One region of the Pseudomonas sp. FA-1 genome, then DNA from elsewhere that is predicted to be linked to it. Evidence: riboswitches for the same ligand, from Rfam matches in the RefSeq annotation. Region 1 holds a riboswitch; each other region holds the start of a gene.
What was found. Region 1 has a riboswitch for cobalamin ahead of cobW (cobalamin biosynthesis protein CobW). Riboswitches for the same ligand answer to the same signal wherever they lie in the genome.
Positions count from the first base shown of each region.

Region 2: linked by a shared signal. The riboswitch ahead of AC1MHZ_RS16740 (ABC transporter ATP-binding protein) and the one ahead of cobW (cobalamin biosynthesis protein CobW) in region 1 are both predicted to bind cobalamin.
Region 3: linked by a shared signal. The riboswitch ahead of AC1MHZ_RS22360 (TonB-dependent receptor) and the one ahead of cobW (cobalamin biosynthesis protein CobW) in region 1 are both predicted to bind cobalamin.

Region 1 is NZ_JBWXTH010000013.1:15,298-25,856, forward strand. Features, by position in the region: gene gntR (HTH-type transcriptional regulator GntR) at 196-1,215, shown strand; gene AC1MHZ_RS20740 (transporter substrate-binding domain-containing protein) at 1,235-4,549, opposite strand; gene AC1MHZ_RS20745 (response regulator transcription factor) at 4,561-5,175, opposite strand; gene AC1MHZ_RS20750 (DUF1272 domain-containing protein) at 5,385-5,639, opposite strand; gene cobM (precorrin-4 C(11)-methyltransferase) at 5,682-6,434, opposite strand; gene AC1MHZ_RS20760 (cobalamin biosynthesis protein) at 6,471-6,863, opposite strand; gene AC1MHZ_RS20765 (CbtA family protein) at 6,881-7,570, opposite strand; gene AC1MHZ_RS20770 (CbtB domain-containing protein) at 7,581-7,766, opposite strand; cobalamin riboswitch at 7,862-8,081, opposite strand; cobalamin riboswitch at 8,223-8,420, shown strand; gene cobW (cobalamin biosynthesis protein CobW) at 8,520-9,587, shown strand; gene cobN (cobaltochelatase subunit CobN) at 9,591-10,559, shown strand, end outside.
Region 2 is NZ_JBWXTH010000009.1:37,602-48,160, reverse strand. Features, by position in the region: gene AC1MHZ_RS16760 (LysR family transcriptional regulator) at 1-91, shown strand, start outside; gene AC1MHZ_RS16755 (DinB family protein) at 81-602, opposite strand; gene AC1MHZ_RS16750 (LysR family transcriptional regulator) at 724-1,614, opposite strand; gene AC1MHZ_RS16745 (oxidoreductase) at 1,742-2,572, shown strand; cobalamin riboswitch at 2,678-2,884, shown strand; gene AC1MHZ_RS16740 (ABC transporter ATP-binding protein) at 2,994-3,770, shown strand; gene AC1MHZ_RS16735 (ABC transporter substrate-binding protein) at 3,767-4,735, shown strand; gene AC1MHZ_RS16730 (FecCD family ABC transporter permease) at 4,735-5,757, shown strand; gene AC1MHZ_RS16725 (sterol desaturase family protein) at 5,763-6,233, opposite strand; gene AC1MHZ_RS16720 (MgtC/SapB family protein) at 6,694-7,401, shown strand; gene AC1MHZ_RS16715 (GNAT family N-acetyltransferase) at 7,468-7,983, shown strand; gene AC1MHZ_RS16710 (sensor domain-containing diguanylate cyclase) at 7,988-9,556, opposite strand; gene xth (exodeoxyribonuclease III) at 9,646-10,434, opposite strand; gene AC1MHZ_RS16700 (hypothetical protein) at 10,431-10,559, opposite strand, start outside.
Region 3 is NZ_JBWXTH010000016.1:56,863-67,421, reverse strand. Features, by position in the region: gene AC1MHZ_RS22400 (MFS transporter) at 1-909, shown strand, start outside; gene nfsB (oxygen-insensitive NAD(P)H nitroreductase) at 962-1,612, opposite strand; gene AC1MHZ_RS22390 (LysR family transcriptional regulator) at 1,716-2,615, shown strand; gene AC1MHZ_RS22385 (sugar transporter) at 2,632-3,837, opposite strand; gene thpR (RNA 2',3'-cyclic phosphodiesterase) at 4,143-4,688, opposite strand; gene lpxO (lipid A hydroxylase LpxO) at 4,883-5,782, shown strand; gene AC1MHZ_RS22370 (carboxymuconolactone decarboxylase family protein) at 5,864-6,208, shown strand; gene AC1MHZ_RS22365 (GNAT family N-acetyltransferase) at 6,264-6,833, shown strand; cobalamin riboswitch at 6,876-7,081, shown strand; gene AC1MHZ_RS22360 (TonB-dependent receptor) at 7,192-9,318, shown strand; gene cobF (precorrin-6A synthase (deacetylating)) at 9,496-10,245, opposite strand; gene AC1MHZ_RS22350 (OprD family porin) at 10,309-10,559, opposite strand, start outside.

The sequences.
Region 1 (10,559 bases):
GGGGTAAGATAGCGCTGTCTCGCTGACGACGAAACGAGGTTGCAAGCGCCACCCTCCCGGGTGTTATTGGTCTTGTCTTCACGCAGTATGGACGCTGGGCACATAGCCGCTAAAGTTTTACGTTGCCTGTGTCCTGAGACAGCGCTACCTTAGTGGCCGTTCCCCTTTCTGGCAAGTAGTAAAATTACAACTCCCATGTCCCGCACAGGCTCGCGTACCACCGGTCGCCCCACTCTGGCAGAAGTCGCCAGGCTCTCCGGTGTTTCCCCCATCACCGCCTCGCGCGCCTTGCGCGGCATCAGTACCGTCGCCCCGGAGCTGGTCGAGAAAGTCATGGTCGCCGCTGCCAGCCTTGGCTATGTGGCCAACCCGGCTGCGCGGGCGCTGGCGTCGGCGCGCAGCCAATCGGTGGTGGTGCTGATCCCATCGCTGTCCAACCAGCTGTTCATCGATACCCTCGAAGCGATCCACGAGGTGATGCGCCCGCGCGGGCTGGAAGTGCTGATCGGCAACTATCACTACGACACTGCCGAAGAAGAAAACCTTATCCGCAATTACTTGGCCTACCAGCCCTGCGGCATGTTGCTCACCGGCTTCGAGCGCAGCGACGCCGCGCGGCAGATGCTGATGGCCAGCGGGGTGCCCTGCGTGCACATGATGGAGCTGGGCGGCGAGGCGGGCCAGCTGTCGGTGGGGTTCTCCCAGCAGCAGGCCGGGCGTGCAGCGGCACGCCACTTGATCGATCGAGGCCGGCGGCGCCTGGCGTTCATCGCCGCCCAGCTCGACCCGCGGGTGATGCAGCGCGCCGAGGGCTTTCGCCAGGCCCTGGCCGAAGCCGGCCTGCACGCACCGGAGCTGGAGCTGCTGGCGCCGCAGCCTTCGTCCATCGCCCTTGGCAGCGAGCTGTTCAGCCGTTTGCTTGTGCAGTCGCCGGACGTGGATGGCATCTTCTTCTGTAACGACGACCTTGCCCAGGGCGCGGTGCTGCAGGCGTTGCGCCAAGGGATTCAGGTGCCGCACCAGGTGGCGATGGTTGGCTTCAACGACCTGCCGGCCTCGGCACACATGGTGCCGCGCCTGACCTCGATCCGCACGCCGAGGGCCGCTGTCGGCCGTGGTGCGGCCCAGGCGTTGCTGGCCCTGCTCGACGGCAAGCGGGTGGCGACCGAGCAGCAGGACCTGGGGTTCGAGCTGATGGTTCGCGAAAGCACCTGAGGCTCGGCAGGCCGAGGGGTCAAGACGGCGTATCGAGCCTGTCGAGACTTTCCCGCAACTCCCGCAGCAGGATTTCCAGGCTGGCTTCCAGGCGGTGCAACGCGGCCCTGCTTGGCTGGCCCTGGGCGATGGCGTGCTCGACCGCTTCGCAATCGCCTACCACGCCACGTACCTTGAGCATCTTGGCACCCCCTTTGATACGGTGGGCCAGGGCGCGGGTCGCTTCGTCTTCGGGCGTGTCGCCCAGGGCCCGCAGCGCGGCGAGGTCTTCGCTGGCGCTATGGGCAAGCTGGTCCAGCAGGCGACGAATGAGTGTCTCGTCATCCTGGGTCAGGTGACGCAGCTCATTGAGGTTGAAGCCAGTGGCCGGGACATCGACCGGGCTGGGTTCCTCAGGCGCTGGCGGTTCGGAGGTCGGCAACGGCTGCGGTCGCGCCTGGGGCAGGTGGGCCTTGAGTGCCTGCAGGCCGATGGGCTTGAACAGGCAATCGTCCATCCCGCTGGCCAGGCACCGGGCCTTTTCCTCGGCCTGGGCATTGGCCGTGATGCCAAGCATCCGGCAAGGCGGTAAATTGCGCTCACGTTCCAGGGCGCGGATCCTCCGGGTCAGCTCATGGCCATCCATCACGGGCATGCTGCAGTCGGTCAACACCACATCGAAGCTGCCGGCTTCCCATAGCGCCAAGGCCGCCGCACCGTGTTCGGCCAGGGTGACCCGATGCCCCAGGGTCGCCAACTGCTTGTCCAGCAACAGGAGGTTGGCCGGATAGTCGTCGACCACCAGGATATTCAATGGCCTGCTCGCCTGTGATGGGGGGGCTTCGGGGTGTTCGTGACAGGGCAGTGGCGTGGCAGGCGGCAGGGAAAGCTCCACTTCGATCCGGGTGCCCATGCCTTCCACGCTTTGCAGGTGCAACTGGCCGCCCATGAGCTCGGCCAGGGTGCGGCTGATCACCAGCCCCAAACCTGCGCCCTGGCGGGCCTGGGTCCCGTTTACCTGGGCGAAGGTATTGAATAGCCTCGCCTGGTTCTCAGGGCTTATGCCGATACCCGTGTCCTGTACGGCCAATGCAACGCGAACTGGTGCCCCGGGCGCATCCGGAGCAAGCTTCAGGCTGACCTTCACGCTGCCGTGGTCGGTGAACTTGATGGCATTGCTGATCAGGTTGGAGAGAATCTGCTTAAGGCGCACCGGGTCGGCTTGCAGCCAGGCCGGAGCTTGGGGCAGTTCGGCGTCCAGAAGCAGGCCTTTGATGCGGGCATTGCCTTCGAACACACGCAAGGTCGAGCGGACCAGCTCGACCAGGTCCGTGGGCGCCGGTTGCAGGGTCAGGTGGCCGGACTCGATGCGCGAAATATCGAGGATGTCGCCGATCAGCTCAAGCAGGCCTACCGCCGAGCCGTGTGCGGTTTGTAGCGCCTGTGTGTCGCTGCGGCCGTGACGGCTGTCTTCCAGCGCGAGCTCGAGCAGGCCGATCACGGCATTCATGGGCGTGCGGATTTCGTGGCTCATGATCGCCAGGAAGGTGCTCTTGGCCTGGCTGGCCTGTTCGGCGTCGTCCTTGGCCTGGCGCAATTGCTCCAGCAAGCTCCGGCTCAGGGCCAGCTGGGCCTGCAGGGCGCGTTCGGCCTCGGTGCGCTGGTGAATGAGCTTGCGCAGGTAGGTGTTCCAGAACACCACGCCGGCCAGCAGCAGGACGGCCAGCGCGAGGACTTGCAAGACCAGGGTGCGGTAGTTGCGCCACGGGCTGTCGCTGACCACGGTGGTGGTGCGCCAGCGATTGACCACCTGATCCAGCTCCTCGGGCGGTATGCTCAACAGTGTCTTGTTCAGGATCGATTGCAACAGTGGCTGGTTGGGCGCCACCGCGAAGGCCGCCACCGCCGGTTCGTCACTCTGCAGGCCGGCGATGCGCAAGGTGTTCTTGAACACATGGGCGATGTAATAGCTGGCATTGATGTGCGAACTGAGGGCGACATCCGCCTCGCCATTGGCCACTGCTTCCATCAGCTCCAGGTGGGTGTCCACTTCGACCAGGCGTGCACGAGGGTATTTCTGCCGCAGCGTCTCTCGCTGTGGGGCGCCGCGCAGCAGTGCGACCCGTCGCCCGTCCAAGGCGGTGGGGGCGCCGGCCCAGTAAGCATCGCTGCGGGTGACCAGGACCCTTGGGCTCACCAGGTAAGGGCGGGTATAGCGCAGGCGTGCCGCCCGCTCGGGGCCATAGCCCAGGGCGCCGATCATCTCGGCTTTACCCTCGGCCACCTGGTCGACCATTTCCTGGATCGAGTCGCGTTCGACGATTTCGAAGCGCAGGCCGGTCAACAGGCGGATCTGCTTGAGTAGATCGATCGTGATACCGCTGGGGTGATGTGCAGCGTCATTGAAGGTCAGGGGGGCGAGCGAACTGTTTACCAGTACGCGGATTTTCGGGGTTTGCTTGATCCAGTCCTGCTCTTCGGCAGTCAGGGCCCCGGTGTGGTTCTTCAGTAGCAGGCTGGTGTTGCCAGTGCTCCAGCGGCGCAATATGTCCAGCCGTTCACTGTCACTGATCCTGGCGAGGGCGCTATCGACCAGTCGCTGTAGGCGAGGGTTGTCGCGAGCCAGGGCAAAGGCGAAGACATCCGTCGCCAGCGGGCTGAAATGGTCGATCTTCACCAGGCCCTGCAGACTCTTGCCAACCAGATAGTCGGTGCTGATGGCATCGCCCAGGTAGGCATCCACCTCGCCCAGCGCCACGGCGGAGAGCCCTGCCAGGGTAGAGCGATACAGGCGTAGCTGCGCCTGGGGGTATTGCTTGCGGACCTCGGATTCCGGCAGGTAGTGATCGACCATCGCCAGGCGCAAGCCGGCCAGGTCCTTGGCGTGCCGGGCGAGCATCCGGTCTTGCCGGCTGACGATCACTGGCAGGTCATCGGCATAAGGTTGGCTGAGCACCAATTGGGCATCGGCGGCCTCGAACGCGTTCGAGCTGCCCAGCAGGTCGATGCTGCCTGCGTGGAGTGCCTCGATGGCTGCCTGGCGATCGGGGAAGCGTCGGACTTCGATCGCCACACCCAACTGTGCGGCGATCAGGCCGGCATAGTCGGCGCTGATCCCTTCGTAATCGGTGAGGCTGGTGTTGATCTCGAACGGTGGGTAGTCCGGCTTCGAACTCCCGAGCACCAGCGTCTTGCGCCGCTCCAGCCATTGCCGATCGACCGGGTCCATCGGCAAGGGCGGTGCGACGCTCAGGGACCGGGCCAGCAAGTGGCGTGCCTCGCTGTCCGTGCTTGCCGCTGGCGAGGTGGCTACCAGGCATAGGCCCAATAGAAGAACGCCCAGCGCACCTTTCATGCCGAGTGCGTTCAAGCGACCTGGTTGCGCTTGGCCAGGTCAACCATCTCGACCAGCGACTCGGTCTTGAGCTTGTCCATGATACGACCCCGGTAGGTGCTGATGGTCTTGGCGCTGAGGTTCATGCATTCGCCGATGAATTTGTTGTTCTCCCCTCGGCTGAGGCGACGCAGCACTTCCATTTCGCGATTTGAAAGGCTCCCTAGGCGTTCGCACTCGCTCTCCAGCGAACTGCTGTTGACCGACATCTGTGGAAAGGTCGAGTAACCCTTGACCAGCGCCTTCAAGGCGAACACCAGGGCGTCGAGGTCTTCATCCTTGTTGACGAAGGCGGCAATCCCGGCATCCAGGCAGCGACGTACATAAAGGTCGGCAGGTTGGCCGGTGAGCACCATGATCTTCGGTGCAGGCTCAAGCAATTGTAGTCGCTTGATCACTTCCATGCCGTCAAGGCCAGGTAGGCCGATGTCGAGGATCACCACGTCGGGGCGCAGCGAGCGGGCCTGCTGCACGGCATCGATACCGTCTCCTGATTCACCGATGACGCGAAAACGTTCGCGTTCGAGCAACATGCGTACCGCGAGTCGAACGGTTGGATGGTCGTCAACCATCAGAACGGCTGTCATTGGATAACTCCTGTAGGAATGTGGTCCGTTTCCTGAAATCCCGCAGGAATACCCTCTGGGACCTGCGCGGAGCGCGCAAGATACGTTTATTCGGGGGGCATAGTAATGGGAAGCGTAGGGATGTTGAATAAACGAAGTGTGTTTGTTGAAAATTCCTACAAGCGGCATGGCAATGGTACAGGCTGGGCAGTCATCGCAACCCGCGGTCCCTATCCGCCGGCCCGGGTGCAGCGGCTATGGGGTTTGATGACGCGCTGGCCTGAGGCCGGGTTGTTCAGCAGGGCGGTTCCGACTCGAGGTGGCCGAGGGGCCAGTTGGCCACCGCAATTCGGGCAACGTCCCCGGAAATGCTCCTCGTCGCAGGCCCGGCAGAAGGTGCATTCGAACGAGCAGATCCTTGCGTCCGGGCTGTCGCCTGGCAGGTCGATGTCGCAGCATTCGCAGTTGGGGCGCAGTTCGAGCATCTGTGTAACCTCATATGTTTTTTGTAGGAATGATCTTGAGCTTCAGCCCAAGGGGCGATAGAGGTGAGCGTGCCCGGCCCGGTACAAGGCCGACTCGGCGAATGGGGTGTCGCCCAGCACATGCCCGACCAAGATCAATGCCGTGCGCCGGAAGCCTTTGGCTGCCGTGAGCGCGACGATATCCTGCAAGGTCCCACGCACCCAGTCCTGGTCCGGCCAGGTGGCGCGGTGCACCACGGCAGCCGGGCAATCCGGGCCGTAGTGGGGCAACAGCTCGGCGACGATACGTTCAAGGTGCTTGACGCCCAGGTGGATCGCCAGGGTGCTGCGGTGTCGGGCCAAGTCGGCCAGTTGCTCGCCCGCGGGCATGGGCGAGCTGTCCCCGTAGCGGGTGAGGATCACCGTCTGCGCCACTTGCGGCAAGGTCAGCTCGCAGCCGAGCAGGGCTGCGCTGGCGGCAGTGGCCGTGACGCCTGGGATGACCTGGTAGTCGATACCCAGCTCGCGCAGGTGGCGGATCTGCTCGCCTATAGCGCCGTACAGGCTCGGGTCGCCACTGTGCACGCGAGCGACATCATGGCCTTGTTCATGGGCGCTGCGCATGGCTGCGATGATCTGGTCGAGGTGCAGTTCGGCGCTGTTGATCACCGTATGGGCATTATGGCCCTGCAGGACGGCTGCAGGCACCAGGGAGCCGGCATAGATGATCACCGGGCACTGACGGATCAGGCGCTGGCCCTTGATCGTGATCAATTCCGGATCGCCGGGGCCGGCACCGATGAAGAAGACCGTCATGGGAAGTCCTTGCAGTAGGGCAATAAGGAGCAGCGATTATCGGCTGCACGCCAAGGCAACGGTAGCCCGGTCGCCTACCTGGCGTGGCACCAGCAACCGGGGCGTCCCTTTTTTTTGTGCGGCCAGCGCCAAGGCTGCACTTTCGGCGACCCCCCAGCAGCCACTGTGGTTGAATGCGGCGGCCGAGCGATGGCTGAGCAATGGTTCGAAGGCGTGCAATTGTACGGACGGAAACAGCGTCAGGGCGAGTCCGAGGCGGCTGGCCAGTGCCTGCAACCCGGCTTCTTCGGCCTTGAGGTCGATGCTGGCGATGCCGCGCAATTGCGCCAGTTGCAGGCCATGGGCAGCCAGTGCGTCACGCAGGAGCCGCTCGAGGTGGTCGGCCGGGCATCCTCTGCGGCACCCAAAGCCGGCGTAGAACGCCGGCAATAGGGGAGGGCGAGTCATCAGGCCTGGCTGGAGCGACGATAAAGCCAGGCGCTGAGCAGGCCGAGAGCGAGCCAGAAGGCCGCGTTGGTCAACCAGGAGGCAAGCTTGAATTGGGTCTCCAGGGCCTCGGGGGCCAGGCTCTCATGGACGGTTGGTTGCGGGGCACCGACCAGATGGGGAATTGCCAGCAAGGCCACGCCGAGCGTCTTGAACAGCCAGTGCCGAGCGAACACCGCCAGTGCCAGGCCTGCGGCGGTGGCAGCCGCCGTGCTGGCCCACCAGGCCTGACGTTGGCCCAGGTCGGCCGCGACAGTGCCCGGCAGTTCCGGGGGCAGCCCGAGGGTCGGCGCCAGGCAGAACACCGCAAAGCCGGCCAGCCCCCATAGCGCACCGGTGCTCAACGTGCGGGGCTCGCGAAGGCTGTACAGCGCAGCGAGGACCAGGGCGAAGCCGACGGCCACCACCAGGTTGCCACCGGTCGTGGACACCAGGCGTTGCCAGCCGTCTTCAGGGGCCCAGGCTTCGGCGTCGTGGGTGTGGGCGGCCACGCCATCGTCATGCGCGTGGTGCTCGGCGCTCGGGGCGTTGTTTTCGTAGGTTTCCGCCTGGAGAATCAGCGGCGTGACCCAGAGACTCTGCAACAAGGTCAGCAACAGGGCAGCGAGCAGCCCGCTGAAGCCGGCGGTTCGGGCAATGCGCTTGATCATGCAGGCGTACTCAGTGGCAAGGGAAGGCGGCGCTGTGGCGGGTATCGTGGGCGGCGTTGTGCACGGCCTCGATGTGCGAGAAGCCGGCGAAGTAGACCAGGCACAGGCCCAGCAGGCTGGCGCCGATGGCGAGGAGCACGCGCTGGCTGAGGCTGACGGGAGTGGCGATGCTGTGTTTGGCGCTGGTGACGGACATGACGCGTTCCTCTGCTTTTTTATGGGCGACGGGCACGGGCGTCACGCCTGGGCAGAGCTTGCCCAAGGCACACGACAGCACCCGCCCACCGCGGGGTGTTCATTCGTCGTCAGGCCGGTCTCCGGGCTGGCGAGGAGGAGGCAGGCTCCCTGGACAGCGTCACCTTCCCATGCCATACGACACGGCACAGTGGTCAAGACGCGCACTCGCTTACCGTTGCGGGGGCAGCACCGGCCTTGCCCGGCCCCTTGGGGCCTGCGACGCACCGGTTTCCCGTTTCACCCCCGAGGGGGCACCTGAACGCAAGGTGCAAGCAAAGCATGCGGCCGATGCTCCGTCAATTGGTGTCGTAGGAGCATCTCCTGTGGGAGCGGGTAAACCCGCTCCCACATAATCCGTTCTCTATGGAGATGGTGGGAATACTGCGCTGATGGTTGACCGCCTACCCACCACTGCGTAGCCTTGCCGCTTCGAGGTTCTGCGGCGTCGGCCGCAGCTAAGACGGGAACGCGGTCCAAGCCGCGGCTGCCCCCGCAACTGTAGGCACTGAACAGGATCGACACAGCCACTGCGCTCCGCGCGGGAAGGCGTCGCTCCACCGGCCACGGCCGGTACGGTGCAAGCCAGGAGACCTGCCTCGTGACGTTTTCGACTTTCAACCGGGCGGGGTGATCCGGTGGCGAACGAGCCCGGCTGGCAAGCCCGAGGCTTTCGTCCTGCATGCCCGCGCCATCCTGCCAAGGGCATCGCGACATGAAAACACTGGCCAAGCTCCCCGTCACCATCGTCACCGGCTTCCTCGGCTCGGGCAAGACCACCCTGCTTCGGCACATGCTCGACAACGCCCAGGGCCGGCGCATCGCGGTCATCGTCAACGAGTTCGGCGAACTGGGCATCGATGGCGAAATCCTCAAGCAATGCAGCATCGGTTGCACCGAGGAGGAGGCCAGTGGCCGTGTCTACGAACTGGCCAACGGTTGCCTGTGCTGCACCGTGCAGGAAGAGTTCTTCCCGGTCATGCGTGAACTGGTGGCACGCCGCGGTGACCTGGACCACATTCTCATCGAAACCAGCGGCCTGGCCTTGCCCAAGCCACTGGTACAGGCCTTCCAGTGGCCGGAAATCCGCAACGCCTGCACCGTCGACGCAGTGATCACCGTGGTCGACAGCCCGGCCGTGGCCGCCGGTACCTTCGCGGCCTATCCCGACCAGGTGGATGCCCAGCGCAAGCTCGACCCCAACCTGGACCATGAGTCGCCTCTGCACGAGCTGTTCGCCGACCAGCTGGCCAGCGCCGACCTGGTGGTGCTCAACAAGGCTGATCTGATCGATGCTACAGGCCTGGCCAAGGTCCGTGCCGAGGTGCTGGAGGAGCTGCCGCCGGCGGTCAAGGTCATCGAGGCCAGCAGCGGCCGCCTGCCGCTTGAGGTGCTGCTTGGCGTGGGGGCCGAGGCCGAGGCGCACATCGACGGTCGCCGTACCCACCATGATGCCCATCACGACGGCGATGACCACGACGATCACGACCACGATGCCTTCGACTCCATTTCCATCGACCTGCCGGAGGCGGACGAGAGCCTGCTGCTCGACGCCCTGACCCAACTGGTGGTGGAGTTCGGCATCCTGCGCGCCAAGGGCTTCGCCGCCATCCCCGGCAAGCCCATGCGCTTGCTGATCCAGGGCGTCGGCACCCGCTTCGACAAGCACTTCGACCGTGCCTGGCGCGCCGAAGAGCCGCGCATCACGCGCCTGGTGCTGATCGGCCAGGACCTGGACGCCGCGCAGCTGGAAGCGCGCCTGCGCCAGGCCCTGGGCGCCTGACCCATGCACCTGCTGCGGACCCAGCCCGGCGGCTTCGTGCCGGACGACAGCATCGCCGACCTCGGCCAGACGCCGGCCGAGCTGGTGATTCTCTGCAGCGGCGACTCGCACCTGGCGCTGCTCGCCGAAACCGCCGAGCAGTTGCCGGAGGGCTTCCCCAGCCTGCGCCTGGCCAACCCCATGCAGGTGCAGAACCACGCCTCGGTCGACCTTTATGTGGACCAGGTGCTGCGCCATGCGAAGGTGATCCTGGTGTCGTTGCACGGTGGGGTCGGCTATTGGCGCTATGGAGTCGAACAGCTGGTGGCCTTGGCCGCCCGTGGCGTCCAGCTGATCCTGGTGCCTGGGGACGACCGCCCGGACCCTGAACTGACCGGCCTGGGCACGGTGACCGATGCACAGGCCGAACGCCTGTGGCATTACCTGCGCCAGGGTGGCAAGGCCAATGCCCTGAACCTGTTCAACTGCCTGGCCAGCCTGTGGCTGGAGCGCGACTACGCCTGGGAAGAACCGCAACCCTTGCCGCGTACCAGCGTGTACCACCCCGGCAAGCCCAGCGCGACCCTCCAGGATTGGTACGCCCAATGGCACCCCGACCAACCTGTAGCGCCGGTGCTGTTCTATCGATCGCACCTGCAGGCGGCCAACACCTCGTTCGTCGATGTGTTCTGCCAGCGCCTGCAGGCCGCAGGGCTCAACCCGCTGCCGATCGCCGTGGCCAGCCTCAAGGAGGCCGCCTGCCTCGCGCAGGTCGAGGCCTGGCTGGACGAGGCCGGCGCCGAAGTGGTGATCAATACCACCGGTTTTGCCCTGTCCAGCCCGGAGCAGCCCAACCTGCGCCCGCTGCGGCGCGACATCCCGGTGCTCCAGGCGATCTGCGCCCAGGACAACCAGCCGGCCTGGGAGGCCAGCGAACAGGGCCTGGGCGCCCGTGACTTGGCTATGCACATCGTCTTGCCGGAGCTGGATGGG
Region 2 (10,559 bases), on a different contig from region 1:
CTGGGGCGAAGTCACGGACAACGACCCCGCCGAGCGCTGGCTACGCGCCAAAATCATCGAGCACATGGGGCAACCTGCGTCTAGCACTTGATGTCACACGACGGGGCGGCCTCGGTGAGGTAAATCGACAAATCAGTCATCGGCGGTATGGCGGGAATTTCGAAATACATCTGCACCAGCCAACCGCGGTGATAGGTCCCATGGTTGACTACATGCAGCAACATGCCGCCAGCGGTCATGGTTCCCTGGTTGCCAGAGACGAATGCGAAGTCGATTGAGCGCTTCAATGAAGCCTCCGTCTGCCCGGTGCCCCAGTCGACAAACCAGTCGTCCACCTCCTGTTGAGCGCCCCACAACTCATCGAGTTGCGGGTAAGGCATGGCCTGGCGTGACGAAAACCCATGCAGCCGTCCTTCAAGATGGGCCTGCCAGATGCGGTCTACCACATAGATGTGATTGAGCGTGGCGATCATGGTTTTCATCGGTCCAGCGCGTTGCCGGGTCAGCTCCTCGGGTGCCAGGGAGGCCAGGCTGGCGAAAAGCAGCTGGTCAGCCCAGCGTTTGTAGCGGGTCAGCAGTTGGGTGGTGGGCAGGTTTATCACGGCAAACCTCCTGGCGAGCAACGACGTCTTTCCCGGAGCGGCGGTGTACGCTGCAAACGTCTATTGGGTATAGATCACTACGCCGATCCAGTCGACGACGCTGTACTGGCCCGCGCTCCCGCTAGCGATGTTCCCGTACGAACTCGATGAAGGCTTTCAATGCCGCTGGCACCTGCCGCCGGCTTGGGTAATACAGGTGCAGTCCCGGATAGTAGTGGCACCAATCGCCCAAAACCTGCTGCAGATCGCCTCGCTCCAGATGTTCCTTGACCATGTCCTCGAACACATAGGCCAGGCCGATGCCTTGTAAGGCAGGCGCCAGCATCAAGCTCACATCACCCAGTATCAGCGGGCCTCGGACATCGACCTCCAGTTGGACACCTCCCCGCTCGAACTCCCATCGGTAAAGCGCGCCACTGGGAAAACGGTGCCCGATACAAGGTAGTTTTTTCAGGTCTTGTGGGTGTTGCGGGGTGAAATGGCGTTCGAAGAACGCGGGCGAGCCGACCACCACCGAGCGCAGATAAGGGCCAATGGGCAATGAGACCATATCGGCTTGTAACCGCTCACCCAGGCGTACACCAGCATCAAAGCCGGTGCCCACCATGTCCACTAACGCGTCGTCACTGACGATTTCCAGGTGTACATCCGGGTATGCATCGAGAAAAGGCTGGGCCAGTGGAAGCAGTGCAAGCTCCGCGGCTGCGCGCCCAGCGGTAATGCGCAGGTTGCCAGACGGTTTGTCACGAAAATTATTGAGGTCTTCCAGGGCGTCGGCGATGTCGCGAAAGGCCGGTTGCAGCCTTTGGTAAAGACGCTCCCCTGCGTCGGTAAGTGCCACACTGCGCGTGGTGCGGTTGAACAAGCGAACATCCAGGCGGGTTTCCAGAGCTCGCAGCGCATGGCTCAAGGCCGAGGGCGTAAGGCCGAGCTCGACCGCTGCACGACTGAAATTCAGGTGCCGGGCAATGCACAGGAAAAGCGACAGGTCGGCGGTGCTGGTCGGTTTCATTGATGAAAACCACTCAAAGGCCCATGTGATATTCATGGGATTATCACAGGAATCAAGAGATTTTAAAGTTCAATCAACTCATCGAGAAGGCCCGCATGGTGCAGGGTCGGATACAGGAGGAGTTGATATGCGTACTTGGCTCATTACTGGCGCTTCCCGTGGTTTCGGCACCCTGATCGCCCAACAGGCCCTGGCGGCTGGCGATGCAGTCATTGCAACGGCACGTAAACCAGAAGACATCGAGGCCCGACTCGGTCAGCATCCGAACCTGCTGGCGGTGCGCCTGGATGTGACCCGCGAGGAGGAAGCCCACGCAGCGGTCGCTGCCGGCATCAAGCATTTCGGGCAAATCGACGTGCTGGTCAACAATGCCGGGTTCGGCGTGCTCGGCGCGGTCGAAGAAACCAGCGCCAGCGAAACCGAGCGGCTGTTCGCCACCAACGTCTTCGGCGTGCTCAACGTCACCCGTGCGGTATTGCCCCATATGCGCCGTCAACGCAGCGGCCATGTCATCAACATCTCATCGCTGGGTGGCTACCAAGCCTATATGGGCTGGGGCGTTTATGGCTCGACCAAGTTCGCCGTCGAAGGCATCAGTGAAGCGATGCATCAGGAGTTGGCCCCATTGGGGATCAAGGTAACCGTGGTCGAGCCAGGTTTTTTCCGCACCGATTTCCTCGATGAGCAATCGTTGGTGAAAACAGCTTTGGAGCTGCCCGATTATGCCGCCACCGTCGGCGTCATGCGCAATCATGCCGAAGCAGCCAACCACGCTCAGCCCGGCAACCCTGCGAAACTGGCCGAGGCTTTGATGGTGCTGGCGAGTGTAGCCAATCCACCGCTGCGTCTGGCCCTGGGCAGCGACGCCGTGGCGCGCGTCGAGGCCAAGAACCGCGCAGTCGAACATGAACTGGAGCAGTGGCGGACACTGTCTCTTTCCACCGACTTCGTCTCGTAAGCTGCCGCGCGCCAAACCTGAACCGGGTGCGCCGGTTCAGGTTTTGGCTGCCTGCGACGCCAGAACGACCGCCCTGCAAGTTGACTCCCCTTCGCATAAATGCTCAGATGCGCCCCAGTTTCAGGTGTCCCCTGCCGCCGTGCCGGGGATTAAACGGGAAGCCGGTGCCTCGCCTTGTGCGATCAGTCCGGCGCTGCCCCCGCAACGGTAAGCGAGCGATGCATTCGATACGCCACTGTGCCACCGGCATGGGAAGGTGAATGCCTCACGCCTCTCGCAAGCCCGGAGACCGGCCTGTCACCTCGTTTGGCAACTCCCGCGGTGGGCGGGCGCGGGCCGGTCTTGGGGCAGCAGCCTGCCCGCGATTCCCTTGCGCGCCGTCATCGTCGGGTTACATTCATTCCCGGTACGGTTGCTCGTCATGTCTGCCCCTACCCTGCGTCTCGAAGGTTTGCACTGGGCGCCATCGCCTGGTGGCCGGCGGCTGCTCGACGGCATTGACCTGGAGGTACGCCCCGGTGAATGCGTCGGCCTGATCGGCCCCAACGGCAGCGGCAAGACCAGCCTGCTGCGCTGCGCCTATCGCTTCACACGGCCTGATGACGGGCGCGTGCTGCTCGAAAACGAGGACATCTGGCAGCGCCCGGCGCGCTGGGTGGCACAACGCGTCGCGGTGATGCTCCAAGAGTTTCCCGAGGATTTCGGCCTGAGCGTACGCGATGTGGTCGCCATGGGCCGCACGCCGCACCAGGGATGGTTCGACAGCGACGATGACGATGCGCTGGTGGACGCCAGCCTGCATCGCCTGGGCCTGCAAGCGCGCGGCGATCATGGTTTTACCCCGTTGTCCGGCGGCGAGAAGCAGCGCGTGCTGTTGGCTCGCGCGCTGGTCCAGCAACCGCGCCTGTTGATCCTCGACGAACCCACCAACCACCTGGACCCCCGCTACCAGCTGGCCTTGCTGGAGCACTTGCGCGCCACCGGCCTGAGCCTGCTCGCCAGTTTCCACGATTTGAACCTGGCTGCGGCCTTCTGTGACCGGCTGTATGTCATCGAGGCCGGTCGCATTGTTGCCCACGGCCCCCCGGCCGAGGTACTGACCGAACAGTGCCTGGCCGAAGTCTTCGGCGTACGGGCACTGGTCGACCGTCACCCCGTGGCCTTTCACCCACGCATCACCTGGATCAGCCCCGCATGAAGCGAAGCCTCACCTGCCTGGCCCTGCTGGCCGCCCTGCCCTTCGTCGCCTGGGCAGGCGACTACCCCGTGACCGTGCGCAGCTGCGAGCGTGATGTCACCTTCAGCCAGCCGCCCCAGCGGGCGGTGAGCCACGACAGCAACCTGACCGGCATGCTGCTGGCCCTGGGGTTGCGCGAGCGTATGGTTGGCTTCACCGGCATCAGTGGCTGGAAGACCCTTGACCCTACCATGACGGGTGCCCTGGACGGCCTGCCGGAACTCGCCCCGCGCTACCCATCGGTGGAAACCCTGCTCGATGCGAACGTCGACTTCCTCTTTGCCGGCTGGGGCTACGGCATGTACGTGGGCGGCCCGGTCACGCCACAGGCCCTGGCACCGTTCGGCATCCCGGTGTACGAGCTCAGCGAGTCCTGCTCGCGGGTCATGCCCCAACACCGCGCCAGCCTCGATGACCTGTACCGGGACCTGGACAACCTGGGGCGCATCTTCGACGTTCGCCAGCAGGCCCAGGCCCTGATCGCCACCCTGCGCCAGCGCGTGGCGCGCGTGCAGGCGCAGGTCGCCGCTGAGCCCCAGGCTCCCCGTGTATTCCTCTATGACAGCGGCGAAGACCGCCCCACCACCTCCGGCCGCCTCGGCATGCCCCAAGCGCTGATCGAGGCGGCCGGCGGTGACAATGTAATGGCCGATGTCAACGCCAGCTGGACCGAAGTGAACTGGGAAAGCGTGGTGGAGCGCGACCCGCAGGTGATCGTGATCGTCGACTACGGCCCGACCTCCTGGCAACAGAAGCGCGATTTCCTGCTCGCGCACCCGGCCCTAGGCGAAGTGACGGCCATCCGCGAACGACGTTTCGTGGTGCTCTCCTATATTCAAGTCACCCCATCGGTGGACAACGCCAGCGCCATCGAGCAGTTGGCAGCGGCGCTGCATCCCCGCCTGTTCGCAGGCACGCTGCAGTGATGCCGGTACGTGATCGTCGCGCCTACCGGTTGTTGCTCGTCGCGCTGCTGATGGCAATGCTGTGCTCGTGTCTGGTGTCTCTGGGGTTCGGTGCTGCCCAGGTACCCCTGGCCGATGTGCTGGGCATCGTGCTGCAACAGGCAGGCCTGGTCGACCCAGGAGGATGGAGCCGGGGCCAGGCACAGATCGTCTGGCAGATCCGCGCGCCGCGGGTGCTGCTCGGTGCGCTGGTGGGTGCAGGCCTGGCCTTGGTCGGTGGTGCATTGCAGGCCGTGACCCGCAACCCGCTGGCAGACCCGCATCTGCTCGGGGTCAGTTCCGGTGCGGTGCTGGGCGCGGTCCTGGTGGTGCTGTTCCTGGGCGCCTTCGCCGGCCCGTTCAGCCTGCCGCTGGCGGCGTTCATCGGCGCGCTCGCCAGCATGCTGCTGGTATTGGCGGTGGCCAGCCGACGCGGGCGCCTGGACAGCGACCGGCTGCTGCTCGCTGGGGTGGCCGTGTCCTTCGTGATCATGGCCCTGGCCAACCTGCTGCTCTACACCGGCGACCCACATGCGGCCAGCTCGGTGATGTTCTGGATGCTGGGCGGCCTGGGCCTGGCGCAGTGGTCGCTGCTGTGGCTGCCGGCACTGTGCGTGCTGGCGGGCTTTGCCTTGCTGATGAGCCTGGCGCGGGCCCTCAATGGTTTGATGAGCGGCGAACAGACAGCCGTCAGCCTGGGCTTCGAGCCCCGTCGGGTAAGAGCCCATGTGTTCGTGGGGTGTGCGCTGCTCACAGGCGTGCTGGTGTCATTGTCCGGGGCCATCGGCTTTGTCGGCCTGATGCTGCCCCATGTCGCCCGCCGGCTGGTAGGCGCCGAACATCGACGGCTGCTCCCGGCCTGTGCCTTGCTCGGGGCGCTGTTCATGGTCTGGGTGGACATCGGCGCACGTACGTTGATCGCGCCCCAGGACCTGCCCATCGGCATCGCCACCGCCGCCATCGGCGGCATGTTCTTCATCCTGATGCTGCGCCGCAAGCCCTGACGTGTCTACAGGCCTTGTGCCCGACGCTCGCGTACCTGGCGCTTGAGCACCCGCAAAGGCGGTGCATAGAAGAACCCGAACGACACGCTGCCCTTGCGCCCGGGCAGCGCGTGGTGCAGCCGATGGGCCCGATACAGGCGTCGCAGGTAGCGGTTCACCGGCTTCGGCGCCCGGGGCCAGTGGCGGTGGAAGAAGCCATCGTGGGCCAGTACATACAGCACGCCGTAGCCCGCCACGCCAGCGCCGACCCATTGCAGCGGCGCATACCCGGCCTTGCCCAGGGCGACCAGGCCCGAGGCGATCAGGGCGAGTGCCACCAGGTACAGGTCGTTGGTCTCCAGCATGCCCAGGTGGGGCTCATGGTGCGAGCGATGCAGCCACCAGCCCCAGCCATGCATGACGTACTTGTGGGCCAGCGTGCCGACGCCTTCCATGGCCACCAGCGTGCCGAACAGGATGGCGAGATTGAACAGCATGTAACGGTCCGAGGTTGTAACGAAGGGCGCAAGGTTAACACCGCCTGGGCGCGCTTCAGAGGCCTTTTTCATGAAAGTCCGGTCGCCGAACATCCAGTTTCATGAAGGAAATTTCCCAGATCGCGCAATTGTCACGCAACTGTCCTTGACCCTGCCTGGCGCCAGGCGTAAGGTCCGCGGCGCAGTTTTGCATCCCACAACAGGAGTCCTGCATTGGACAGTAGCCCCAGTCGATTGCGACAGGCCCACACGGCGAGCTAGTCCGGCAGCCCTCCTGCCACTGTCTTGCCGCACACGGTAGACGGTGGTTCATCACGGCCCAGGCGGGTCGATGTCTCCCCTTCTTTCCTTCCTGCTCCCGTGCCCGGCACGCGGGCATGTGGTCCTCGCACTCGTTGTTTTCAGTTGCGCCGCAGGTGGCGGCGCCCCACGGGCATATGCCCGGGAAATGAGGTTTGCTATGGATTGGAAAGTCTTTCTGCTGCGCGTCAGCGTAGCCCTGGTACTCGGCGCCCTGATCGGTGCCGAACGTCAACTGCGCCAGCGCCTGACCGGCCTGCGCACCAATGCGCTGGTCAGCACCGGCGCCTGCCTGTTCGTGCTCATGACCCAGGCGGTGCCTGGCATGGCGCCCACCGATGCCTCGCGTATCGCCGCCTATGTGGTGTCTGGTATCGGCTTTCTCGGCGGTGGCGTGATCATGCGCGACGGCTTCAATGTCCGTGGCCTGAACACCGCCGCCACGCTTTGGTGCACGGCCGCCATCGGTGTGTTGTGCAGCCTGGGCCTGCTGCTCGAGGCGGCATTGGGCAGCCTGGTGGTGCTGTGTGCCAATATCCTGCTGCGTGACATCGCCCAGCGCCTGGACCGCCAGGAGGTACTGCCGGCCAGCGAGGTGGAGCAGCGTTTCGAGGTCCGCATCGTCTGCCGCGCCGAGGACGAAATCCAGGTACGCAGCCTGATGTTGCACAGCCTCAGCGACCCCGGCCTGCGCCTGCAGTCGCTGCACAGCGAAGACCTGGCCAACCCCGCGCGCCTTGAGGTGCGCGCCGAGCTGCTCGGTACACCGCAGGCCCCTACCCAGCTGGAACGCCTGGTCAGCCGGGTAAGCCTCGAGAAAGGCGTCAGCTCGGTGCGCTGGCAGCTGCGCGAGCTGGTCGGCGAATGAGCCGCTGGCGAGCCTTGCCTTGGCGCGGCAGGGCTCGCAGACTGGGCGTTTTGTCAGGGACCACCCATGCACATTCGCCCTACCCGCCTTCATGATGTCCCCTTGCTTGCCGCCATCGAGCGCTCGGCGGCCCAGGCCTTCCTGCGTTTGCCTGACCTGGCTTGGCTGGCCACTGGCGATGTGCTGGACGAAAACGCCCACCGGGCCTTCATTGTCGGGCAAGGCAGCTGGGTGGCGGTGGACGGCAACGACTGCCCGCAAGGTTTCATCTGCACCGAGCAGGCACACGACTGGCTGCATATCCACGAAGTGTCGGTATGCGCGCAGGCCCAGGGCCTAGGGCTGGGGCGCGCCCTGCTCCAGCAAGCAATCAGCATCGCGCGGAGCCACGGCAAGCGGGTCGCCACCCTGACGACCTTCGCCGAGGTCCCCTGGAACGCGCCGTTCTACGCCCGGCACGGGTTCAAAATCATCGAGCCGGCACAACTGGACGCCCGCCTGGGCGACATCCTGCAGGCCGAACGCGCTCACGGCCTGACTGGGCGCTGCGCGATGGCATTGACGATCGTGCCGGCGGCTTGATCGCTCACGAATGGGTGCCGGTCAGCGCACCAGTGGCCAGCTGATAGCGGTCCCGCCCTTGGCGTTTGGCCTCGTACAGGGCGCTATCTGCCGTCGCCATCAGGTTTTCCGGCGTGATCGTTTCAGGCCCTGGGTACCCCACCGCGATGCCCGCACTGGCGGTGACATGCCCCAGCGGGCTGCCGGCATGTTCGATCATCTGCCGGCGCAGCAAGGCCAGGATCTCCTGCACGATCGCCACTGCACCCTGGGCGTCGGTGTTCGGTAGCAGCAAGGTGAACTCCTCGCCGCCATAGCGCACCGCCAGATCGCCTGGGCGCTTCAGCGCATGGCGCAGCACTTCGCCCACGCGTCGCAGGCACTGATCGCCGCCGGGGTGGCCATAGCGGTCGTTGTAGGCTTTGAAGTAGTCCAGGTCCATCATCACCAGCGCCAACGGGTAGCCTTGACGGCGTGCCCGGCGGATCTCCGCGTCGAATACACCGTCGAGCCGGCGCCGGTTACCCAGGCCTGTCAGGCTGTCGGTCAGCGCCAGGGATTTGAGGGTCTGGTGCGCCTGGTGCAAGGCGCGCTCGATGACGATGCGCTCGCGTAGCTGGCGCAGCACCACCCAACCGAAGGTCGCCAGCCCCACCAGCAACAGCAGCAGCACGGCGACCGACTTGAGCATGTCGTGGCGCCACGGGGCGAGGATCGACTCCCGCGACAAACCTGCTTCCACCACCAGTGGGTAGCTCGACAGTGCCCGGTAGGCATACAGCCGCGGGGTACCGTCGACCACTGCCACCGCCTCGGCCACGCCCTGGTCGGCGTAAGGCAGGTGGTTGCGGAAGATCTCGCTGTCCGCCAGGCTGCGCCCCACTACCTGCTCGACGAACGGCCGCCGAACCAGGATGGTGCCATCACGCTTGGCCAGTACCAGTGCGCCGCGTTCGTCGATCTTGAAGTCGCCGTAGTAGCGTACGAACCAGTCCACTTTGATGGTGCCCAGCAGCACCCCGGCGAAACGGCCGTCCGGGTGGTCCAGGCGCCGAGAGATCGGGATCACCAGGTCACCCGTGGAACGGCTGCGCACCACCGAACCGATACGCACGCCTCGGCCGGTATGGGTGCGGTGATAGATGAAGTAATCGCGGTCGGCATTGTTGGCGTGCTTGGGTGTCGAGGCCCGGTCGGTTACCACCCAGCGGCCCTCGGCGTCGTAGACGAACAGGCCGTGCAACTGCGGCATGATGGCCTTCTGCTGCTTGAGCAAGGCATGCAAGCGCGGCCGGTCCAGGTTGGCGAAGCCATCGCCTTCGAGCCGTTCGGCCAACGCTGCGCTAATGGCGTCGACCTGGCGAATCGCATCTTCGGCGTGCTGAGCGGTGGCCCTGGCCAGGTTGATCACTGCGTCCTCTGCATTCAGCGACGCATGGCGGTAGTCACGGGCGATGCGCCAGCTTTCGACCGAGACGAAAGCCAGCATCACCACGGCCATGAAGCTCAACACCAGGCGGAACAACGCGACAGCCCGGCCTTCGCCGGTGATCGCCAAAAGCCCCTCCTCGTGCGGTTTCCTGCTTGCAGCCATTACAGTCCCTTGTTGTCCCGCCCTCGCCGCCTATGACTATAGAACAGCGTGCCAGGCACGCGAACAACGCTTGGCACCTTTGCGCTAGCCTACGACGCGGTTTGCAGCGAGATCCAGACCGGCGCATGGTCGCTCGCCTTCGGCTCGTTGCGCACCCAGGCATCCACCCCGGCGGCCTCCAGCCGTGGTACAAGCTCGGGGCTGAGCAGCAGGTGGTCGATGCGCAGGCCCGCGTTGCGCTGCCAATGGTTACGGAAGTAGTCCCAGAACGTATAGACCTGCTCGTGCGGGTGCAACTGGCGGATGGCGTCGCTCCAGCCCTGGGCCAGCAGCTGGCGGTAACATTCACGGCTCTCGGGCTGGAGCAGCGCATCCTTGAGCCAGGAGCGCGTGTTGTAGATGTCCTGGTCGGTGGGTACCACGTTGAAGTCCCCTGCCAGCACCGTTGGGTGGCCGCTGTCCAGCAGCCCCTGAGCGTGCGCGTTCAGGCAGTGGAACCAGCGCAGTTTATAGTCGAACTTCGGCCCAGGCTGGGGGTTGCCGTTGGGCAGGTACAGGCATGCCACCAATACCCCATGGGCCGCGGCCTCCAGGTACCGGCTCTGGCTGTCCGCCTCCATGCCTGGCAAGCCGCGTCGTACCTCCAGCGGCTCGCTACCCCGGGCCAGGATGGCCACGCCGTTCCAGGACGGCTGACCGTGGTGCAGGCAGCCATAGCCTGCGGCCTCCAGGGCATCGCGCGGGAAATCCTTGTCGGCGGCCTTGAGTTCCTGCAGGCAGGCGATGTCCGGTTGCTCGCGCGCCAGCCAGGCCAGAAGCCCGGGCAGGCGGCTGCGGATGCCGTTGATGTTGAACGTGGCGATCTTCAAGGTCTTCATGCGTCAGGGTCATCGACATGGGCCTGCACCGCTTCTTCAAGCGCACGGCCATGGGCCTGGTCGGCCAGGGCCTTAAGCGCCAGCCAGTCGTCCCAGTCGATGGCGCCATCGTCGCGCAGGGCTTC
Region 3 (10,559 bases), on a different contig from region 1:
CCGGCACTGGTGGGCGGTGAGCTGGGCTGGCGCCTGTGTTTCGGCATCGGTGCGGTGCTGGGCCTGGCGATCCTGCTGATGCGCCTGTGGATCCCGGAGAGCCCACGCTGGCTGTTGATCCACAACCAACCGGAACAGGCCGAACGTATCGTCGCCGGCATCGAGCGCCAATACCGCGCGCGTGGCCTCGCACTCCCCGCCATCGTAGGCCCGCCCCTGCGCCTGCATGCCCGTGACCACACGCCCTTGGGCGAGGTCGTGCGCTGCCTGTTCGGTGCCCACCGGCGGCGGGCACTGGTCGGCCTGACCCTGCTCGGCGCCCAGGCGTTCTTCTACAACGCCATCTTCTTCACCTATGCCCTGGTCCTCACCGATTTCTACGGAGTACCGTCCGAGCGCATCGGCTGGTACGTGCTGCCCTTCGCCCTAGGCAACTTCTGTGGGCCACTGCTGTTGGGCAGGCTGTTCGATGTATGGGGGCGGCGCCTGATGGTCAGCGCCACGTACCTGATATCCGGCGTACTCCTGGGCATCAGCGGGTACCTGTTCCAGCAGCAACTGCTCGACGTCACCCAGCAGACGCTGGCCTGGATGGTGATTTTCTTCTTCGCCTCCGCCGCGGCAAGCTCGGCCTACCTGACCGTGGCCGAAACCTTTCCGCTGGAGATCCGCGCCCTGGCCATCGCCGTATTCTATGCCTTTGGCACGGGCCTGGGTGGGCTGGCCGGGCCAGCATTGTTCGGCGCCCTGATCGAGACGGGAGAACGTACGAATGTGCTGTATGGCTATTTGATCGGGGCCGGCTTGATGGTCTTTGCCGCGCTGGTGCAGGCGCGATGGGGGACGGCAGCCGAGCGCAGGTCTTTGGAGCAGGTGGCACGCCCGTTGTCCCAGGCGCAGGAGGAATGACCGGCCAGGTGTACGCACCTGGCCGGTTTTCATGCGATGACCTGCCGCGCCCTCAGAGGAAGGTGAACACCTGTGACGCCGGCAAGCGCGATTTGCCAAGCCCTGCGTTGAAGTCATCCTCACTGCGGTAGCCCAGGCTCAGCACCACCACACTGGTGAGGCCTCGTTCACGCAGGCCCAGCTCGGCGTCCAGCGCCTTGCTGTCGAAGCCTTCGATAGGCGTGGCGTCCAGGCCATGGGCAGCGGCGCCGAGCAGTGCGGTGCCGAACGCCAGGTAGGTCTGCTTCTCCATCCAGTGTTGCAGGTCCTTGTGGTCGAAGCGGTGCAGATTCACGTAGCCGCGACGGGTCTGGTCCTGGCCGGCCCTGGCCTGCTCGGTAGGGAAACGCCCGTCGGCGGCTTCCTGCGCCAGTACCGCCTCCAGGTGGGCTTCGGTCATGTCGGTACGGGCAGCGAAGACGATCACGTGGGATGCGTTGAGGATTTTCGGCGTGTTGTAGGCAAAGGCCTCGGTGGCCTTGGCGATGCGTGCCTTGCCTTCGGCGCTGTCGGCCACCACGAAGTGCCAAGGCTGGGAGTTGACCGAGGACGGGCTGTGGCGCAGTTGTTCGAGCAGCGCGTCGATGGTCGCCTGGGGAATGCGACGGCTGGCATCGTAGGCTTTGGTGGTGTAGCGGCGCTTGGCCAGGGCAACGGTATCCATCAGGGAAACTCCTCAGGGGAACGGAATGTGCCGGGCATCTTATCTTTCCTGGGAAAAAGAAAAAGCGGCACAATGCAACAACACTTTCATCCCTGGAGTGAAAATGCTGCGCATCACCGACCTCGAACTGTTCGTGCGCAGCAGTGCACTGGGCAGTTTCACCGCTGCGGCTCTGGAGGCGGGCGTGCTGCCAGGCCAGGTGGCGGCGGCGATCAAGCGCCTGGAGCGCGAGCTGGACGTGCGCCTGTTCGCCCGCACCACCCGCAGCCTGCGCCTGACCGCCGAAGGCGAGCTGTACCTGCCCACGGCCCACAGCGTGCTCGATACCCTGCGCCAGGGCCGAGACAACCTGCACGGTGCCCATAGCACCCTGCGCGGAGTGCTGCAGGTGTCGGCGCCCTCGGACCTGGGCCGCAATCTCCTGCTGCCCTGGCTCAGTGCGTTTCGCCGCGAACACCCTGATTTGAGCCTGCGCTTCTTTCTCTCCGACCAGATCGCCGACTTCGCCCGCGATCCGGTGGACGTGGCTATCCGCTATGGCCTGAACCAGGACGCCAACTACATCGCCCTACCCCTGGCGCCCTGGAACCGCCGGGTCCTGGTGGCGTCGCCCGGCTACCTGGCGCGCCATGGCCGGCCACGCACGCTCGATGAGCTGCAACAGCATGCGTGCCTGCTGTACCTGCAGATGGGCCGGGTGTACGACCGGTGGCGCCTGGGCAGTCGCAGCGTGCAGGTGCGCGGCCCGTTGTTCAGCGACGATGCCGATGTGGTGCGGCGCTGGGCCCTGGAAGGCGAAGGGATCGTCTACAAGTCGTGGCTGGATGTCAGCGCCAATGTGGCTGCAGGTGAGCTGGAAGTGCTGCTGCCCGAGCACCTTGGCGAACCGACGCCGGTGACGCTGGTGTGCCCGCACCGCAAGCAGCTGTCACCTGCCGTGTCGCAGCTGCACCTGTGGCTGCGTGAGCGCTTCGCCGCGCTGCAGCCACCCGGTGCGCCATGACCGGTGCCGACAAGGCTCAGCCCTGTTTGCCCAGGGCTTCACGAAAGCGCGCGGTACTGGCCGCGGCCAGCACCAGCCCGACCACCGCGACAGCACCGCCCACCAGGCCGATATAGGCCACATCCAGCTGGCTGCTGACGATGCTGCCCAACAGCGCGCCACCGCCGATGCCGATGTTATAGATCCCCGAGAACAGCGCCATCGCCACATCGGTGGCATCCGAGGCGAGCTTGAGGGTCTTCGATTGCAGCGACAGGCTGAAGCTCAGGATCGCCACGCCCCAGACCATGCTCAAGGCGGCGAATACATAGAAATTGCCCGACAGCGGCAACAGCATCAGCAAGCAGGACGCCAGGGCCGCGATCGCCGCCACCAGGAAGCCATGGGGGAAGCGGTCGCTGTAGCGGCTGAACAACAGCGAGCCGAAGACACCCGCGCCACCGAACAGCAACAGCAGCAGCGTGGTGCGCTCGCCACCGATCTGCGCCACGTGCAAGGCAAACGGCTCGATATAGCTGTAGGCAGTAAATTGCGCGGTGATCACCAAGGTCACCAGCAGGTAGGTGATGACCAGCGCCGGGCGCTTGAACAGGATCGGCAGGCTGCGCAGGGAGCCGGAGTTCTGGCTGGGCAGCAACGGCAGCGATTTCATCAGACAGAGCATGGTGGCCAGCGCCACCCCGGCAATGCTCAGGAACGTCACACGCCAGCCAAGGGCTTCGCCCACCACCCGGCCCAGGGGGATACCCATGACCATCGCCAGGGTCGTGCCGGTGGCCAGCAGGCCCAGGGCCTTGGCCTGTTGACCAGGTGGCGCCACACGCACTGCCAGCGAGGCGGTGATGGCCCAGAACACCGCATGGGACAGGGCAATGCCGATGCGGCTGACCAGCAGCATGGCGAAACTCTGGGACAGCCAGGACAACAGGTGGCTGACAATGAACACCAGGAACACGAACAGCAGCAGGCGCCGGCGTTCGATGTTGCGGGTCAGCAGCATCATCGGCAGCGACGCCAGGGCCACCACCCAGGCATAGATGGTCAGCATCAGCCCGACCTGGGCCGTGGTCATCTCGAAGCTGCGGCCGATGTCACTGAGCAGCGCCACCGGGACGAACTCAGTGGTATTGAAGATGAAGGCCGCCAGGGCCAGGGCGACGACACTCAGCCAGCTGCCGGTACCGGCGGTTGGCGGCAGAACACTAGGGGTAGGTCCGTTCATGGAAGGGTTGTTGATCTCCGAAGACAAGGCGATAGGCCGCCCATCACCCGCTCAGTTCAAGGCCGGTGACGCGCGGTTTTGTTATTGGAAGGAATGCCGGCATGGTACGCATCGCGTCTGGGCCCCACAACCCTTGAGAGGCGGCATCGGTCTTGAGGCAGGTGCTGCCCGTGAGATCGAGCGCCGCGCGGGCGGCGCTCGACCTCACAGCCACCAAAGTAGCTACGGCGAACACTTCAAGCATTACCTGCCCGTGCCTTGGTGCACAGCGGTTCGTCAACGCCGAGGCGCAGCCGGCCTGACGGTCAATTTGCCAGGGGCCACTCGGCCAACGGCCAGTAGCGCCCCTTGCGTGACTCATAGAGGGTGAAATGCCGGGCGGCGAGGAAGAACTCCGGTGCCACCGCAGCTTCCGGCACCTGGGCGCGATAGTCCCGGGACAAGGTCAGGTGCGCTCGGTATTCCCGGCCCTGCCCGGCGATGCCCAGCGGCAGCACGGCCTGCTCCAGGGCATAGACCAATCGGCGCAAGGCCGGCGGCGTATCCTGTGGCTCCAGCACCAGCACATTGGCCCGTGGCCATACCTGCAGGCGGTCCAGGGTCAGGCGCAGCGGCGTGTCCGGGCCTTTGAGGCTGTCGACGGCTGCGCACAGCGCAGGCACCAAGGCCGCGTCCACGTCCCCCAGGAACAGCAAAGTCAGGTGAAAGTTTTCCGCCGGCACCGGCTTGCCGCTGCGCAGGCCCAGGCCTCGGCGCCACTGCGCCATGGCCCGGCGTTGGGCATCGGTCACCGGCAGGGCGAAGAACAACCGCTTGAACGGTTGCCCTTTTTCCCGTTCATCCACTGGCATTGGCAAGGGTCCTGTTGCGTAGGCATGGCTGCATCATCGCACAGGCACGCCTGAGCCTCACCCCTCATGGCGGGTACCGCCTCGTACCAATGTCTGCCTGGCAATCTGAGATTAATCCTACAAAGCGCCTCCATGATTGTTTATGCTGGCGGGCTCAAGCCATGACGCGTGGCCATTTCGACAAGCATCCGTCCATGAAAATCGCACTCGTACTGATCTTCGCCCTCTCGATCGCCTATGTTCACCTGCGCGGTCGGGTTCGCCATAAACTGACCCGCCAGCTGGGTGACCACTCCAGCTTCCTCGCCCCGGTCAATGCCTTCCTGTACCTGTTCTCCCGGCACCCGGCCAAGCCCTACCTGCCGGTGGAGGCGTTCCCGGAATTGCAGCCGCTGAAGGATCACTGGCAGGAGATCCGCGAAGAAGCCCAGCAGTTGTTGCACGTGGGTGAAATCAAGAAATCCGACAACTACGACGACGTCGGCTTCAACTCGTTCTTCAAGACCGGCTGGAAGCGCTTCTACCTGAAGTGGTACGGCGAGAGCCACCCTTCGGCCATGAAGCTGTGCCCCCGCACCACCGAACTGCTGCAGGGCATCGGTACGGTCAAGGCGGCCATGTTCGCCACCCTGCCGCCGGGCGCCAAACTGGTACGTCACCGTGACCCCTATGCCGGCTCCTACCGCTACCACCTGGGCCTGGACACACCGAACGACGACGGCTGCTACATCGACGTCGATGGCCAGAAGTATTCCTGGCGCGACGGCGAGGCGGTGGTGTTCGACGAGACCTACATCCACTACGCTGCCAACACCACCGAGCACAATCGCATCATTCTGTTCTGCGATGTCGAGCGCCCGCTCAAGTACCGCTGGGCAACTGCCTTCAACCGCTGGTTCAGCCGCAACGTCATGGCCGCCGCCGCCGCGCCCAACGATGCCAATGACAAGACCGGCGGCATCAACCGCCTGTTCACCCGCATCTACAAGATTCGCGAACGCGGCAAGGCGATGAAGAAACGCAACCGTACCCGCTACTACCTGGAGAAGTGGGCCGTGGTCGCGGCGCTGGTGCTGTTCTTCATCTACATCTGACGCGGCCCCTGAGAGGCGGGCAAGGGTAGAATCTTCGACTAGCCTGAAAGCTCCTGTTGCCAACCCTACAAGGTGAAGACGATGAGCATGATGGACTGGGACGCCTACCGTAAGCAGTTGATGGCCGGCATCGGCGATCTCAAGCAGCTGTCCCCCGACACCGTGACCGGCTACATGACCGCCAGCGGTGCCGGGGCCAAGACCAACCACCTCGATGCCAAGACCCGCGAGTTGATCTCCCTGGCGGTGGCCGTCACCACCCGCTGCGATGGGTGCATCGCCGTCCATTCCCAGCAGGCCGTCAAGCACGGTGCCACCCGCGAGGAAATCGCCGAAGCCCTTGGCGTGGCCGTGGCGATGAATGCGGGCGCCGCCCTGGTGTATTCGGCCCGGGTCATGGACGCTGTGGGCAAGGCCAACGATTGACCGTACCGGCGCCGCCCTGCGGCGGCGCCGGGCCAACCGACTCCACGGAGCTGCAATGATTCACATCCGCCCCATGACGCCAGAAGACTTCGAGCACTTCTGGCCGACCTTCCAGGCCATCGTCCAGGCCCGCCAGACCTACGCCTTCGACCCCGACCTCAGCTTCGAGCAAGCCCGCCACCTGTGGCTTTCGCTGCCGCTGCACACCCTGGTGGCCGAAGCCGACGGCCAACTGCTGGGCTCGTACTACCTCAAGGCCAACGCAGCAGGCCCCGGCAGCCATGTCGGCAACTGTGGCTACATGGTCGCCGAGGCCGCCCGCGGTCGTGGCGTGGCGCGGCTGATGTGCGAACACTCGCAGAAGCTGGCACGCCAGGAAGGCTTCCTGGCCCTGCAGTTCAACTCGGTGGTGGCCAGCAACGAAGTGGCCGTGGCGCTGTGGCACAAGCTTGGCTTCGAGACTGTCGGCCGGCTGCCCAAGGCCTACCGCCATGCCCAGCTGGGGCTGGTGGACTGCCTGGTGATGTACAAATGGCTGGCCGATGAGCCGGTGGTGGAAAAGCCGCCGCTGCTGATCGGGCGCAAGAACATCGAGGCCCGCGTCTCGCGCCGACGCGGTCGCTGACCCCTCCCCCTGCGCATTTGACTCCCTCGCCGATCGATGGTCAGATGCGCGCCAGTTTCAGGTGTCCTGCGCCGCCGCGCGCAGGGTGAAACGGGAAGCCGGTGCGTCCTTTACAGGACAAGTCCGGCGCTGCCCCCGCAACGGTAAGCGAGCGAACCCTTCGACACACCACTGTGCCTGTGCATGGGAAGGTGAAGGCGTTCATGACCCTCGCAAGCCCGGAGACCGGCCTGGAGTTTCGTTGGCAACCCCGCGGTGGGCGGGCGCAGGCCGGTTTCGCGTGCGCCCCTGCGTGCGTGATAGGTCTCCATGCGTTGTTTCCACCGGGATCCATTCCTTCCTGCAACCGTGGAACGACATGTCCCGTATCTACAAGCTTCACACCCTGGCGGCCTGCCTGGCCGTCGCCCTGCCGGCCTGGCCCGATGAGCCCGACGGCCAGGTCCTGACACTCCCCTCTACAGCGATCACCGAGGCCCTCGACCCGCAGGCCATCGACCTGGGCACCCCGACCCAGGCCGGCTCGCGCCTGGGCCTGAGCGCGCTGGAAACGCCGGCCAGCACCAGCACCATCAGCGCCGAGCAGATCCAGCGGCGTAACAACGCCACGCTCCAGGACGCCGTCACCCGCTCGCCCGGCATCACCTTCACCGGCAGCCCAGGCGACGGCAACACCGGCCTTTCGGCCCGGGGTTTCGAAGGCCAAAGCTCGGTGATGACGCTGTTCGATGGCTCACGCCTGTACAGTGGCGCAGGCACCCTGACCTTCCCGGTCGACCCATGGATGATTGAGCGGATCGACGTGATCCGTGGGCCGGCCTCGGTGCTCTACGGCGAAGGTGCCACCGGCGCGGTGGTCAATGCGATCCCGAAGAAGCCGTTCGCCGGGCCGGTGCACAACCACCTGCGTCTGGGCTACGGCGCCTGGGACCGGCAACAGCTGGCCTTGGACAGCGGCGGCAGCCTTGGCCAACGGTTGAGCTACCGGGTGACCCTGAACCGGCAGGCCGGCAACGGCTGGGTCGAGCGCACCGACTCGCGCAGCCTGGCCCTGAGCGCCGCCCTGCGCCTGGACGCCAGCGACGACCTGAGTTTCACCCTCGCCCACGAACGCGGCGACACCGAACCGGCCAACTACTACGGCACCCCACTGATCGATGGGCACTACCGCAGCAGCCTGCGCAAGAAGAACTACAACATCGACAACGACGTGCAGCGCTATCGGGACCAGTGGACGCGCCTGAACACCGACTGGCACATTCACGACAGCCTGTCGGCCAGCAACCAGCTCTACTACATCAAGAGCCGACGGCATTGGCGCAACGCCGAGTCGTACACCTGGAACCCGGCCGATGGCGTGCTCGAGCGTGGCAGCTTCCTGCAGATCAAGCACAACCAGGAGCAGTTCGGCGACCGCCAGAGCTTCACGTTCGACCATACCCTGTTCGGGCGCGCCAGCAAGACCGTGATCGGCGCCGAGTACAACAAGATCCGCTTCAACGTCGACAGCAATGCCCCCTTCGATGACGGCAATGTGGACACGCTCGATCCGTGGAACCCGGCCCCGGGCCGATTCCACAGCCTGTCGCCGACACGCCCGCAGACCTTGTCCGTCACCCACACATTCTCCACCTTCCTGGAAAACCGCACCGCGCTGACCGAGCGCCTGTCGCTGGTGACCGGTGTGCGCCGCGACCAAAACCATGTGGAGCGCAACGACCTGGTGAATGAAACCCGTAGCGATCGTAGCCTGCGCGGAGGCAACTGGCGTGCCGGCCTGGTGTTCGCGGTCACGCCGGACCTGTCCCTGTATGGCCAGCACTCCACCAGCGAAGACGGCATCGGCGACCTGCTGACCTTGCGTCCGGAACAGCGCTACGACCTGACCAAAGCCAGGCAGACGGAACTGGGCCTCAAGCAGCGCTTCTGGGATGGCCGGGGCGAATGGACATTGGCCGCCTACCACATCGTCAAGCACAAACTGCTGGTCGCCGACCCGGTGAACCATGGCCTGCAGCAGGCCGGCCAGCAGACGTCCGACGGCCTGGAAGCGTCCGTGGAGCTGGCATTGGCCAACCAATGGCAGGTCTCGGCCAACGCCTCGGTGGTACGCGCAAGGTTCGACGACTATCTCGAGCACACCGCAACCGGCATCATGGACCGCGCCGGCAACCGCCCGGCCAACGTGCCACGGCGCACGGCCAACCTATGGGTGAGCAAGGGTCTGGGCCAGGATGTCGAAGCCGGCCTTGGGTTGCGTTACGTGGACCAGCGTTACGACAGCGCAGCCAACCAGGGTAGTGTTCCGGGGTATACGGTGGTCGATGGCACTATCGGCTGGCAGGTCTTGCCGGCTGTGCGCCTGGGGCTGCAGGTGAACAACCTGTTCGACCGCGAGTATGCGGCCTCCTACCTCTACACCAGCGACCTATGGCTGCTGGGCGCGCCCCGGTCGTATTTCGCCACGGTGGACTACACCTTCTGAGCCCGAAGCCAGCGCCGCCCCTGTAGGAACGGGCTTGTCCCGCGATTAGGCCGGACCTGCCATCGCGGGTGGTGGCAAGGGCTTTGCCCTTGATCGCGGGACAAGCCCGCTCCTACAGGGACCGCGCACGCTGCTCTCCCGGGTGCCAACGATGGAGCATGAAGGTGAAACAGCGGATCACTGCCCACGCCGCAACAGGTAGGTATCCATGATCCACCCCTTGCGCTGGCGCATCTGTTCCCGCACCTGGAGTATCTTCGCCTTGACCTGCAGCAGCGGCCCGGCGACCAGGACCTCATCCTCGGTTCCCAGGTACGCCCCCCAGTAGATCGTCAATGCCGGGTCGTCCAGGTCAGCAAAGGCACACTGCCCGTCCAGCATCACCACCACATTGTCGATCCGACCCTGCTCGGCCAGGCGCCTGCCCGGCAGCACGGTCAGCGGCTCGCCGATGCGGTTCAGCGGTACCTGATGTCGGGCAGCCAGGGCCTGCACGCTGCTGATACCTGGGATTACCTCCAGCGCAAGGGCCAAGCCGCGCTCCCGGACCAAGTCCAGCACGCGCAGGGTGCTATCGTACAGCCCAGGCTCCCCCCAGAGCAGGAACGCGCCGACATCGCCAGGCCCCAGCTCGTCCTCGAGCAGACGGCCATACAAGGCCGCTCGCTGTCGGTGCCAATGCTGCACCGCACCGACATAGTCCGCCGCCTGCCCATCACGCCTGGGGTCGGCCACCTGCACCAGGCGGTAGCCACCGGCCGGAACGTAGCGCTCCAGGATCATCGTGCGCAGGCGCGCCAGCTCGTCCTTGTCGGGGCCCTTGTCCAGGATGAAGAACACCGTGGTGCGCCGCAGCGCCTCCACGGCCTCGAAGGTGACCTGGCGGGGGTCGCCAGGCCCGATGCCAATCAGCAGAAGGTTTTTCATCGCCCTGCCCGCGCGGATGCCTGCGCCCATTGTCGGCCGGCCGCCGGTGTTTGGCAAAACGCCCTACAGGATCGAGAAGTTGTAGCTGACGATGACCCGCGTCTCGTCCATGTCCCGCGCCCACCGCTCATAGTTGCTGCGGTAGGTGGAGTTGCGCAGGCGCACGCTCAGGTCCTTGAAGGTACCGCCCTGCACCTGGTACTTGAGCTCGGTATCGCGCTCCCATTCCTTGCCTTCAGCGGTGCTGCCGGGGACTTTGATATGGTCACCGTTGATGTAGCGGGTGAAGAAGGTCAGGCCGGGCACGCCGAGGG